4 regions of the Pseudomonas sp. P129 genome follow, and region 4 is predicted to be linked to each of the others. Evidence: predicted binding sites of a transcription regulator. Region 4 holds the regulator's gene; each other region holds the start of a gene.
The links. The regulator sigma-54, encoded in region 4, starts transcription at its own class of promoters, with help from an activator protein. The targets are predictions, from matches to a motif close to ANTGGCATNNANNTTGCTNT.

Region 1 (3,082 bases), on a different contig from region 4:
GCATGCGCTCGGCATGCAGCTCGCCATGACGCTCGATATAGGTTTCCAGCGTTCCGGTGATCAGCAACGGCATGGCTATTTCATCCAGCCCGTCGCCCCGCCCGTCCTGTGGCATCAGCGACAGCGAATAGCTCACGTCCAGCATGCGGGCGAGGTTCTCCGCTCGCTCCAGGTAACGCGACATCCAGAAAAGATCAGAGGCAGTTCTACTTAACATTGGCAGGCATCCTTAATCCTCGACCACCCAGGTGTCTTTGGTTCCGCCACCCTGTGACGAATTGACCACCAGTGAGCCTTCACGCAAGGCCACTCGGGTAAGCCCGCCAGGCACAACGCGGGTTTCACGACCGGACAGAACAAACGGGCGCAAATCGATATGTCGCGGGGCGATGCCGTTCTCGACAAAGGTCGGACAGGTCGACAGGCACAAGGTGGGTTGGGCGATGTACGCATGCGGCTTGGCCTTGAGGCGCGCCCGGAAGGCTTCGATCTCGGCGGCGGTCGCTGCGGGGCCGACCAGCATGCCGTAGCCGCCGGAGCCCTGGGTTTCCTTGACGACCAGGTCGCCCAGGTTGGCCAGCACATGCGACAGCTCTTCGGGCTTGCGGCACTGCCAGGTCGGCACGTTCTTGAGAATCGGCTCTTCGTCCAGATAGAAGCGAATCATATCGGTGACGTAGGGATAAACCGACTTGTCATCCGCAACGCCGGTACCAATCGCATTGGCCAGCACCACGTTGCCGGATCGATAGGCAGACAGCAGCCCCGGGACGCCCAGCATCGAGTCAGGGTTGAAGGCCAGCGGATCGAGGAATGCGTCATCGAGACGACGATAGATCACGTCAACGGCTTTCGGGCCATCAGTGGTGCGCATGAACACGCGGTCATCGCGGACAAACAGATCAGCACCTTCCACCAGTTCGACGCCCATCTCGCGAGCCAGAAATGCATGCTCGAAAAAGGCGCTGTTGAAGCGGCCAGGCGTCAGCACCACGACACTCGGGTTGTCCAGATGGCTGGAACTCTTGAGCGTGTCGAGCAACAGATTCGGGTAGTGGTCGATCGGCGCAATGCGCTGCGCGGAAAACAGCTCCGGGAACAGGCGCATCATCATCTTGCGGTCTTCGAGCATGTAGCTCACGCCGCTCGGGGTGCGCAGGTTGTCTTCCAGCACGTAATAGGTGCCGTCACCGTCGCGCACCAGATCGACGCCGGAAATATGCGAGTACAGATCGCGGTGCAGGTTCAGGCCCTGCATTGCCAGCTGATACTGCTCGTTGGCCAGCACCTGTTCGGCGGGAATTATCCCGGCCTTGATAATCCGCTGGTCGTGATACAGATCCGCCAGAAACATGTTCAGCGCCTTGACGCGCTGAATGCAGCCACGCTCGACAACCCGCCATTCGCTGGCCGGGATGCTGCGCGGGATGGTATCGAAAGGGATAAGCCGCTCGGTGCCCTGCTCATCACCATAGAGTGTGAACGTGATCCCGGCACGGTGAAACAGCAGATCAGCTTCGCGCCTGCGTTGAGCCAAAAGCTCGGGAGGTGTATCACCCAGCCAGCGGGCGAACTCCCGATAGTGCGGACGGACTACGCCGCCCGCATCGTACATCTCGTCATAAAAGGTGCGGATCATGCCGTACTCCTTGTCACCATGGACACCAAGACCATCGCAAAGCCCGTGCCACCGGCATAAACGCTTTGATTTCAAAAGGTTATGTAACCACTCGACGTTCCACGCACCATTCCTGTGCACTAAACACCCAAGCCAATTCTTTCGCGCTTCATTCGGAGGCGTCATTCAACCGTGAAATCTATGATCAGCATAGTCAGAGTTGATTTCCGCCAACGACATTAGTTCGCCACACTCCATAGCAACCGAGCAAACAGGGCGCCAAACGCCGCTTTTGCCGCAACCGATATTTTGTCCAGCAGGCGAGAAATGCCTGCGGATTTTAAACAGACTTCCCTTTGCGCCACTCGTTTGAGTGGCTTTTTTTTGACCACTGTTCATGAACAAGGACCAGAAACAGAACCGGCCAATCCGGAACGTGTCCCGAATCAGCCGGTGGTGTATTGCCTGACAATCCGCAGCCATCAAGCGTGCAGTCTTCTGATCTCCTGAGTAACGCCCCATCCCTCGACTTCGCCGTCCATAGGTGAGATGACCGTCTGGAAGTCCTGCTCGAAGTCACCAATGCCGTGATAAGTCGCGTACATGACCTTGCTCAATTGCAGGTGCCAATGGCCGTCATCACGTACGTTTACCTGAGTGTTGAGGGATTCGCCGCGAAATTGCTCTGCGGCCTGCCGTGCCCGCTCCTCGTCCGGGAAGATGGCGTAGAACTCGATGGGATAGATTCGTGCGAAGTCAAAACCGCCTTCTTTCATGCGGCGCAGTACATTACTGCTGATGTCCTCTTGATAGGCTGTGCTCATGAAACGTCCTCCTATGCAACGATAGATAGAGTTTCAACTCTTCCAGAGCGACCGCCGAGTCTTCGGAGGTCGCCTCACGACAGATAATCCGGCGCGGGGAATCAAGCATGTAGCTGACCGGACCAGGCTTGGCGCCGGTCGGGTATCGAGATGTCAGAGGCTGCCTGAACAGCCTCATCTGCAGAGTAGCCCTATCGTGGGCCGGATGCCAAGTGGTTGCCACGAAAAGGTTTTTGATCAGCGCAGATCAGGCGACTTCTGTAATGGAAACGATCTGCACACTGTTATGGTCCTTGAGCGTCTTCACGGTAGGTTCCTCAGTGCGCCCATCAAGATCATTCAGATCCAGCTCGTCGGTGACCGGGTAAAGGTCCTTGCGCAGGAAACGCGCGGCCTCCTCCTCACTGGGACGCTGATCAAAACCAGCCTCGCGGCGTTGCTGCACACCATCCTTGTCCAGATACACAATGGCCCACTGTTTCATCAATGCCTCCCGTACGAAGCCAGGCACTCTGGCTTATGTGATCTGGACCTTTTGGCCCGCGTATTCGTTCAACCGATTACGCCGCGGGGCCAGCCATGCCGGGCAAAAAAAAGACCCTCGCAGTCAATGCCGAGGGCCTTCGTCGCTTGACTGATC
Region 2 (3,082 bases), on a different contig from region 4:
TTGTGATATTCAGCAGCCAGATAATTGAGTATCTCCTGCAGCCGTGCACGCTCCAGCGTGCCGTTGGCTGGCACCAGCGCCGGTACGAAGTGGTCACCTAGATATTGCAGCACGGCAGCGCCTTTGGTTAGAACACCGCCGTAATCTAACCCGAACGCAAAGATCGCATCTTTGGGGGTGGTGTAGGCAACGCCAGATTCAAGCGCGTGCTGACGCAAATGACATTGACCAACTCATGAGCGACGCCAGCTTCATGCAACACGATGTGGGCAGCAAGCGAACATGAGGGGAAAGGTGTGATTGTTCGAACTGTGCTGGCGACTGTTCAGTCCTCAGCTGAGTATAAGCTTTCGCCATTAGGTTTGGCTTTGCTGCCCCGAGACTGAGGAGATTGGGTATCACCTAGGCTGGAGCGGAAGAAAGAATTGGTGAATGATGTGAGACTTCAGGACTATCTCTCGCTAGTCACGAGCAAAGGACTTAGCCCTTAATTTTAACACCCCACTCTAAAGATAGCAAAAGGAAAAGTTCGCCCACTATCGGTCGAACTTTCTCTTGCTCAATGCGATAAGCCGGGGCGCTCGTGCAATATTAGAGCAAATATCATACAGCGCTAACCATCTAACCTATATCGGCCTCCTCAGGCGCTAGAGCACTAAGGAGGCACGATAAACTGAGTACTAAAATCAGTTTTTCACATAGCCCTGAGTCAAACAAGCACCGCTGTACTGCCAAGTCAGAACATCGGTATTACCGGTCAGGCGGGTAGGAGTCAATACGCAGGTATCAGTAGTCGCAATGCCCTTGTAAGCATTAGGAGTACCTGTGATAACCGCTGTTGTAGCTGTAACGCCAACGCTAGCCAAAGCACCTGGGGTAGCGGTCGGAAGAGTAATGCCCAATTTAGCTGCAGTATCGCATGCAGTCAGGTCAGTCGTCTGCGCATAGCAAACAGATACGGCAGACTTAACTGCATCCATAGCCAACACTACCTCTGTGTAAGCTGCTTTTCTTGTGTAATTCTGATACGCCGGCAGTGCAACCGCAGCCAAAATCCCAATGATCGCGACTACGATCATTAACTCAATCAACGTAAAACCTTTTTGTGTCTTCATAGTTACTTCTCCGAGGCGTCATTTTTTAGTGCCTTGATCCACCTTAAGCACAGGGCATGCCAATGTGCACTACGTTGCCTATCATTTGGAAAACCGTCGCCCGTGGCGTACGGGCGTCCCGTAATCCGCAGAAACTGACAATTTTCGTCACATCACACACTGCTATTTGGCAGCACCGCCCGACTGCGCTATAACCCACCCATTGTCTGTTTCTGGTGGTTTTATGACTGATGCTGTCCTCACTGGCTTGGCCAAGCAACTGGTCCTCGCCGAGCTGCTTACCGAAACTGTTGCGCAGCAGGCTTATCAGCATGCGCGTCGCGACAAGGTTTCGTTGGTGAGCTATCTGGTTCAGAGCAAGCTGGTCAAAAGTCTAACGCTGGCGGAGATGGCTTCCGAGCAGTTTGGCGTGCCGTTTATGGATCTGGCCAGTCTGGACAGGGAAAGCCAGCCTAAAGGGCTGGTCAGTGAAAAGCTGGTTCGACAGCATCATGCGCTGCCGCTGTGGCGACGCGGCAATAAACTGTTTATAGGGATTTCGGACCCTACGAATCATCAGGCGGTGACTGATATTCAGTTCAGCACAGGTCTGAACACCGAAGCGATTCTGGTCGAAGATGACAAGCTGACTACCGCGATAGATCGGTTCTTTGACAGTGATAGCGGTCTGGGCAACCTGGAAGACGTGGATCTGGGTCTGGATATCGAACCGGCTGATGGCAAGGAAACGTCCCTCTCTACGCAGAATGACGCAGACGATGCGCCGGTGGTGCGCTTCGTCAACAAAATGTTGATGGACGCTATCCGACTAGGATCGTCCGACCTGCATTTTGAACCTTACGAAAAGATCTTCCGAGTGCGGTTGCGTACCGATGGCATCTTGCATGAAGTTGCCAGACCACCAATTCATTTGGCAAACCGTATTGCAGCGCGCTTGAAAGTAATGGCAAGCCTCGATATCTCGGAAAGGCGCAAACCGCAGGACGGACGCGTCAAGTTACGTGTGTCCAAAACAAAAGCCATCGATTTTCGTATGAACACTTTGCCTACGCTGTGGGGCGAGAAGATCGTGATGCGGATCCTCGACCCGACCAGCGCTCAGATGGGCATTGATGCTCTGGGCTACGAGCCAGAACAAAAGGCACTTTATCTGGAGGCGCTGAGGCAGCCGCAAGGTATGATTCTTGTGACCGGCCCGACAGGCTCCGGCAAGACAGTGTCCCTGTATACTGGCCTGAATATCCTCAATACGGTTGACATCAATATTTCCACAGCTGAGGACCCGGTCGAAATCAACTTGGAAGGTATCAATCAAGTCAACGTCAACCCGCGTCAAGGATTGGATTTTTCTCAGGCATTGCGCGCATTTCTGCGTCAAGATCCCGACGTAATAATGGTTGGCGAGATCCGGGACCTGGAAACTGCCGAAATTGCCATCAAGGCTTCGCAAACCGGCCACATGGTGCTGTCGACATTGCACACCAATAGCGCTGCAGAAACCCTGACCCGCCTGCATCACATGGGCGTTGCAGCATTCAATATTGCAACAGCGATCAACCTCATTATTGCGCAACGACTTGCAAGAAAGTTATGTAGCCATTGCAAGAAAGAGCTCGATATTCCTCGTGAGACACTGATTAAGGAAGGCTTCCCAGAGGCGGAAATTGGCAAGTTCAAGGTATATGGCCCTGTAGGTTGCGAGCACTGCAATGGTGGCTACAGGGGAAGGGTAGGTATTTACGAAGTAGTCAAAAAAACATCGGAGCTTGAGCGTATCATCATGGAAGAGGGAAACTCACTGGAGATTTCCAGGCAAATGCGCAAGGATGGCTTCAATGACCTGCGCACTTCAGGTTTGTCAAAAGCAATGCAGGGCATCACCAGCTTGGAAGAAGTCAACCGCGTGACCAAGGATTAAACATGGCCAGCAAGGCAATCAAAGTCATCGTTTACACGTGGGAAGGTGT
Region 3 (3,082 bases), on a different contig from region 4:
CTTTCTGCAGAATTTCTCCGAGAACTTCCTCGAACGGTACGCTGACGAACAGCACCCGCTGTGAACTGCCGTACTTCTTCCAGATGAAGTGCGCGACTTCCATCACGCCCAGTTCATGGGCCCGTCCGCCCAGATTGAAGAAGCAGAAGTGCGCCATCAGGCCGCGGCGCATGATCTGGTAGGCCGCAACGGTTGAATCGAACCCGCCGGACATCAATACCAGGGTCTGCTCCAGCGCGCCCAGCGGGTAACCGCCCATGCCCTGATGCTGGTCGTGAACGACAAACAACCGTTGGTCGCGAATTTCCATGCGCACGACCAGATCGGGCTTTTTCAGCTCGATTCCGGCAGCGCCGCATTGCATGCGCAACTTGCTGCCGACGTATTTCTCGACGTCCATGGAGCTGAAATCGTGGCGACCGGCACGCTTGCAACGCACTGAAAACATCTTGCCAGGCAACAGGTCGGCGTAGTGCAGCTTGCACTTGGCGACGACGTCGTCGAGATCGCCCAGCGGGTACTCGGCGACCTGCAGAAAGTTGGCAATGCCGGGCATGCAGCTCAGCCGCTCCCTGATGCCCTGCAGCACTTTGGGGTCGGTCAGCCGGGTTTCGACCTCAAGATTGTCCCATACGCCACCCACGACAATGTCCGCGTCCAGTTCACGGAGCACGGTACGAATGTTCTTGCCCAGTTGCCGGATGAACTTCTTGCGCACCGGCGGGCTTTTGATGGTGATTTCTGGGAAAACTTTAACGATTAGTTTCATGGAAACGGAGCGTGAGGTGCCGACCAAAAAAGGGGGGCGCGGATTATAGCGGAAATTGCTCAAGGTTTAACCAGTTATCGTACACGCAATCAGCGACGCACCAAAAAGAGTCGGCGCACCAAATTGCAGCGCCATAAAGGTGCGTGTTTTTCACGCGTGGTGCGTTTTCGCCCCCTGAAAACCTGCGTTTGAGGCAAAAAACCCAACACGGGGCACTGGCATGCAAATTGCTCCCTTGTGAGGCAGGTTGCCTTGGCAGAGTATCTGCGCCGGCATCACCCAAATTCAAGGGACCATAACTCTATCAAGACGGTCTCTAGCCACCCGGAGGACACCATGTCGAAGTCGGTTCAACTCATCAAAGATCATGACGTTAAGTGGATTGATCTGCGCTTCACAGACACCAAGGGCAAGCAGCAGCACGTCACCATGCCTGCGCGCGATGCACTGGAAGACGATTTCTTCGAAGTCGGCAAAATGTTCGACGGTTCCTCCATCGCTGGCTGGAAAGGCATCGAAGCGTCCGACATGATTCTTCTGCCAGATGACGAAACCGCCCTGCTCGACCCGTTCACCGAAGAGCCGACCCTGGTTCTGGTCTGCGACGTCATCGAACCTTCGACCATGCAAGGCTACGACCGCGACCCGCGCGCCATTGCCCACCGTGCCGAGGAATACCTGAAGTCGACCGGTATCGGCGACACCGTATTCGTAGGTCCGGAGCCAGAGTTCTTCATCTTCGACGAAGTGAAATTCAAGTCCGACATCTCCGGTTCCATGTTCAAGATCTTCTCCGAACAGGCTTCCTGGATGACCGACGGCGACGTCGATGGCGGCAACAAGGGCCACCGTCCGGGCGTCAAAGGTGGTTACTTCCCGCTGCCACCGGTCGACCACGACCACGAAATCCGTACCGCCATGTGCAACGCTCTGGAAGAAATGGGCCAGACCGTGGAAGTTCACCACCACGAAGTGGCGACTGCCGGCCAGAACGAAATCGGCGTGAAATTCAACACGCTGGTCAAGAAGGCTGACGAAGTTCAGACCCTCAAGTACTGCGTACACAACGTTGCCGACGCTTACGGCCGTACCGCTACTTTCATGCCCAAGCCACTGTACGGCGACAACGGCTCGGGTATGCACGTACACATGTCCATCTCCAAGGATGGCAAGAACACCTTCGCAGGCGAAGGCTATGCCGGTCTGTCCGATACCGCCCTGTACTTCATCGGCGGCATCATCAAGCACGGCAAGGCGCTGAACGGCTTCACCAACCCGTCGACCAACTCCTACAAGCGTCTGGTCCCGGGTTTCGAAGCACCGGTCATGCTGGCCTACTCGGCGCGTAACCGCTCCGCATCGATCCGTATTCCTTACGTCAACAGCCCACGCGGCCGCCGTATCGAAGCACGCTTCCCGGATCCGGCAGCCAACCCGTACCTGGCCTTCGCGGCCCTGTTGATGGCTGGCCTGGACGGCATCCAGAACAAGATCCACCCTGGCGACGCAGCTGACAAAAACCTGTATGACCTGCCGCCTGAAGAGGCCAAAGAGATCCCACAAGTTTGCGGCAGCCTGAAAGAAGCCCTGGAAGAACTGGACAAGGGCCGCGCGTTCCTGACCAAGGGCGGCGTCTTCAGCGACGACTTCATCGATGCCTACATCGAGCTGAAAAGCGAAGAAGAAATCAAGGTTCGCACCTTCGTACACCCACTGGAATACGAGCTGTACTACAGCTGCTGATCCAGCCACGCCAGCGTTGATGGCGTAACAGGAGACCTCCTTCGGGAGGTCTTTTTTTTGCCCGGATTTTTACCGCGTGAACTTTTGTTCACGCCGCAACACTGGCTCTGTCCGGTCGCCTGGAGTTAAATCTGCACCTCCCAACCGAACCGAGATGGAACTGCCATGCGCCTTATTCTGGCCACTTCCCTGCTGACAATGACGTTCATGTCTACCTGTTTCGCCTTCACTGCCGAGCAAAAACCTTCAGCACTTGACCCCCTGCTGCAAGCGATCAGCGAGCGCCTGACCATCGCCGATCAGGTTGCCCTGAGCAAGTGGGACAGCGGCAAGGCTGTCGAGGACCCGCCGCGCGAGCAGCAAGTGATCAGCGCCGCCCAGGCCCGTGCTGCCGAGTTCAAGCTCGATCCCGATGACGTTCAACGCCTGTTCCGCGCGCAGATCGAAGCCAATAAACAGGTGCAGAACGCCCTGCTCGCCCAATGGCACGCGGCAGGCAAGGCGCCCGACACGGTCAGGCTCAGTCTGGTCGATGACATTCGTCCGAAGCTGGATCGCCTGCAAACCCAG
Region 4 (3,082 bases):
ACGAGCAGAAGCCTGCCGTGGACAAGCCGATCGTGCAGGCCTATGCCGTCACCATCCAGTATTACGCCGGCCAGGACCGTATCGTCCTGATCGACAAGGCCAAGGTCATCAATGACGGCAACACCTCGGAAGGCGAGAAAATCGTCTACGACACGGTCAGACAGGTCGTCAGTGCCGGTCGGGCCAATGGCGGCGCCAAGGTGACCACGCCACGTCCGCGTATCGACATGGTCATCCAGCCGAAAAAGAAAACCGATCAACCTCAGAAGGCCCAGTAAATGGCGACGCTCAAAGCCCAGCATCTGGCTAAAAGCTACAAAAGCCGGCAGGTCGTGCGCGATGTGAGCATCTCCATCGACAGCGGCCAGATCGTCGGCCTGCTGGGCCCGAACGGCGCCGGCAAGACCACCTGCTTCTACATGATCGTGGGTCTGGTCCAGGCTGATCAGGGGCGCGTGCTGATTGACGATCTGGATGTCAGCCATCAACCCATGCACGGTCGCGCCCGCGCAGGCATCGGCTACTTGCCTCAGGAAGCCTCGATCTTCCGCAAGCTGTCGGTGTCCGACAACATCATGGCGATTCTCGAGACCCGCAAGGAGCTCGATGCCGGTGCTCGCCGCAAGGAGCTGGAAAGCCTCCTGCAGGAGTTCCACATCACCCATATCCGTGACAACCTGGGCATGAGCCTGTCGGGTGGTGAACGTCGCCGTGTGGAAATCGCCCGGGCTCTGGCCACCGCGCCTAAATTCATCCTGCTGGATGAACCGTTTGCAGGTGTCGACCCTATTTCGGTAGGCGACATCAAGCAGATCATTCACCATCTCAAGGCCAAGGGTATCGGTGTACTGATCACTGACCACAACGTCCGGGAAACGCTGGATATCTGCGAAACAGCCTACATCGTCAACGATGGACAGCTGATTGCGGAAGGCGATTCGGAGACCATTCTGGCGAATCAGCTGGTGAAAGAGGTCTACCTCGGCCACGAGTTCCGCCTTTAATCGACTGCCCTTTGCGCTTCGCAGCCGATTGATGCCTACGCAGTGTATTGACAACATTTTATTTGTCATATCACTCTAGGCAAACGCACAGGTTTCAGGCATATAATTTGCTTAAGTTGGCGCCACGGCGCCTGTAGTAGATGGCGCATGCGCGCCGGCGAATAAGGTGTTTAGCCCCTGCCATGAAACCATCGCTAGTCTTGAGAATGGGCCAGCAGCTGACGATGACACCGCAGCTGCAACAGGCAATCCGCTTACTTCAGCTTTCCACTCTGGATCTCCAGCAGGAGATCCAGGAGGCGCTGGAGTCAAACCCTATGCTGGAGCGGCAGGAAGAAGGCGACGACTTCGACCATTCCGACCCGCTTGCCGACAACATCGAACAAAAGCCCAACCCCGACGTTCAGGAACCGACCTATCAGGAATCCGCGCCTACCGTGGACAACCTTGAAGAAGGTGAATGGAACGAACGCATTCCCAACGAGCTGCCCGTCGATACCGCATGGGAAGACATCTACCAGACCAGCGCCAGCAGCCTGCCAAGCAACGATGACGACGAGTGGGACTTCACCACGCGCACCTCTGTGGGCGAAAGCCTGCAAAGCCACCTGCTGTGGCAACTGAATGTCGCGCCGATGTCCGACAAGGACCGTCTGGTAGCGGTTACGCTGATCGACTGCATCAACAACCAGGGTTATCTCGACGAGACGCTCGATGAGATTCTCGAGTCCTTCGACCCCGAACTGGACATCGAGCTCGACGAGATCGAAGCCGTACTGCACCGCATCCAGCAGTTTGAACCTGCCGGCATCGGCGCTCGCAACCTGAGCGAATGCCTGCTGCTGCAACTGCGCCAGCTGCCAGCAAAAACACCCTGGCTGACAGAAGCACAACGCCTGGTCAGCGACTACATCGACCTGCTCGGAAGCCGCGACTACGGCCAGCTGATGCGACGCATGAAGCTCAAGGAAGACGAGCTGCGTCAGGTCATCGAACTGGTGCAGAGCCTCAACCCGCGTCCAGGCTCGCAGATCGAATCCACAGAAGCCGAATACGTCATTCCGGATGTGATCGTGCGCAAGGACAATGAACGCTGGCTAGTCGAACTCAATCAGGAGTCGGTGCCGCGCCTGCGCGTCAATCCGCAATACGCGGGCTTCGTACGGCGCGCCGATACCAGCGCAGACAACACCTTCATGCGCAATCAGTTGCAGGAAGCGCGCTGGTTCATCAAGAGCCTGCAAAGCCGCAACGAAACGTTGATGAAGGTCGCCACGCAAATCGTCGAACATCAGCGCGGTTTTCTCGAGTACGGCGACGAGGCCATGAAGCCGCTCGTCCTGCACGACATCGCCGAGGCAGTGGGCATGCACGAGTCGACCATCTCACGCGTAACCACCCAGAAGTTCATGCACACCCCACGCGGCATTTACGAGCTGAAATACTTCTTCTCAAGCCATGTGAGCACCTCCGAGGGCGGTGAATGCTCGTCCACGGCAATTCGCGCAATCATCAAAAAACTGGTTGCGGCGGAAAATCAGAAAAAGCCGTTGAGTGATAGCAAGATCGCTGGTTTACTGGAGGCACAAGGCATTCAAGTAGCCCGTCGCACAGTCGCCAAGTACCGTGAGTCTCTCGGGATCGCCCCTTCCAGTGAGCGTAAGCGGCTGATGTGATGCAGGCCGAGCCACAGCGTCCCAGAGGCATGCGCCATGCCTGCCTCTTTATGCACTGGCAAAGGAGAAAGCTGTATGCAAGTCAACATCAGTGGACACCAACTGGAAGTGACCAAACCCCTTCGTGAATACGTTGAGCTCAAGCTCAAGAAGCTCGAGGGGCATTTTGACAAGATTACCAACGTGCAGGTCACGATGACGGTCGAAAAGCTCAAGCAGAAGATCGAAGCCACGTTGCACATCCATGGTGGAGAGGTCGTTGCCAATGCTGAACATGATGACATGTATGCTGCCATCGACCTGCTCACTGACAAGCTAGACCGACAATTGCTCAAGCATAAGGAAAAGCAGCAAAGCATCCTCAAAGGTGCGGCCGCTCGCTAACGCCCATTTAATGATCCG

Region 1: the regulator sigma-54 is predicted to act here: its motif matches at 1,673-1,692, upstream of KBY02_RS22550 (circularly permuted type 2 ATP-grasp protein).
Region 2: the regulator sigma-54 is predicted to act here: its motif matches at 1,160-1,179, upstream of KBY02_RS21395 (pilin).
Region 3: the regulator sigma-54 is predicted to act here: its motif matches at 984-1,003, upstream of glnA (glutamate--ammonia ligase).

The regions. Positions count from the first base shown of each region.
Region 1 covers NZ_JAGPYS010000013.1:15,182-18,263, forward strand. Annotated here, with positions in the region: gene KBY02_RS22545 (alpha-E domain-containing protein) at 1-217, opposite strand, end outside; gene KBY02_RS22550 (circularly permuted type 2 ATP-grasp protein) at 230-1,639, opposite strand; gene KBY02_RS22555 (hypothetical protein) at 1,805-2,017, opposite strand; gene KBY02_RS22560 (ribonuclease E inhibitor RraB) at 2,101-2,442, opposite strand; gene KBY02_RS22565 (hypothetical protein) at 2,690-2,926, opposite strand.
Region 2 covers NZ_JAGPYS010000011.1:107,251-110,332, reverse strand. Annotated here, with positions in the region: gene KBY02_RS21400 (glutathione binding-like protein) at 1-113, opposite strand, end outside; partial or broken gene KBY02_RS26280 (transcriptional regulator) at 279-386, shown strand; gene KBY02_RS21395 (pilin) at 687-1,115, opposite strand; gene pilB (type IV-A pilus assembly ATPase PilB) at 1,339-3,033, shown strand; gene KBY02_RS21385 (type II secretion system F family protein) at 3,036-3,082, shown strand, end outside.
Region 3 covers NZ_JAGPYS010000019.1:13,213-16,294, forward strand. Annotated here, with positions in the region: gene thiI (tRNA uracil 4-sulfurtransferase ThiI) at 1-769, opposite strand, end outside; gene glnA (glutamate--ammonia ligase) at 1,106-2,512, shown strand; gene KBY02_RS25050 (chorismate mutase) at 2,678-3,082, shown strand, end outside.
Region 4 covers NZ_JAGPYS010000001.1:493,725-496,806, reverse strand. Annotated here, with positions in the region: gene lptA (lipopolysaccharide transport periplasmic protein LptA) at 1-278, shown strand, start outside; gene lptB (LPS export ABC transporter ATP-binding protein) at 279-1,004, shown strand; gene KBY02_RS02215 (RNA polymerase factor sigma-54) at 1,187-2,680, shown strand; gene hpf (ribosome hibernation-promoting factor, HPF/YfiA family) at 2,756-3,064, shown strand; gene ptsN (PTS IIA-like nitrogen regulatory protein PtsN) at 3,075-3,082, shown strand, end outside.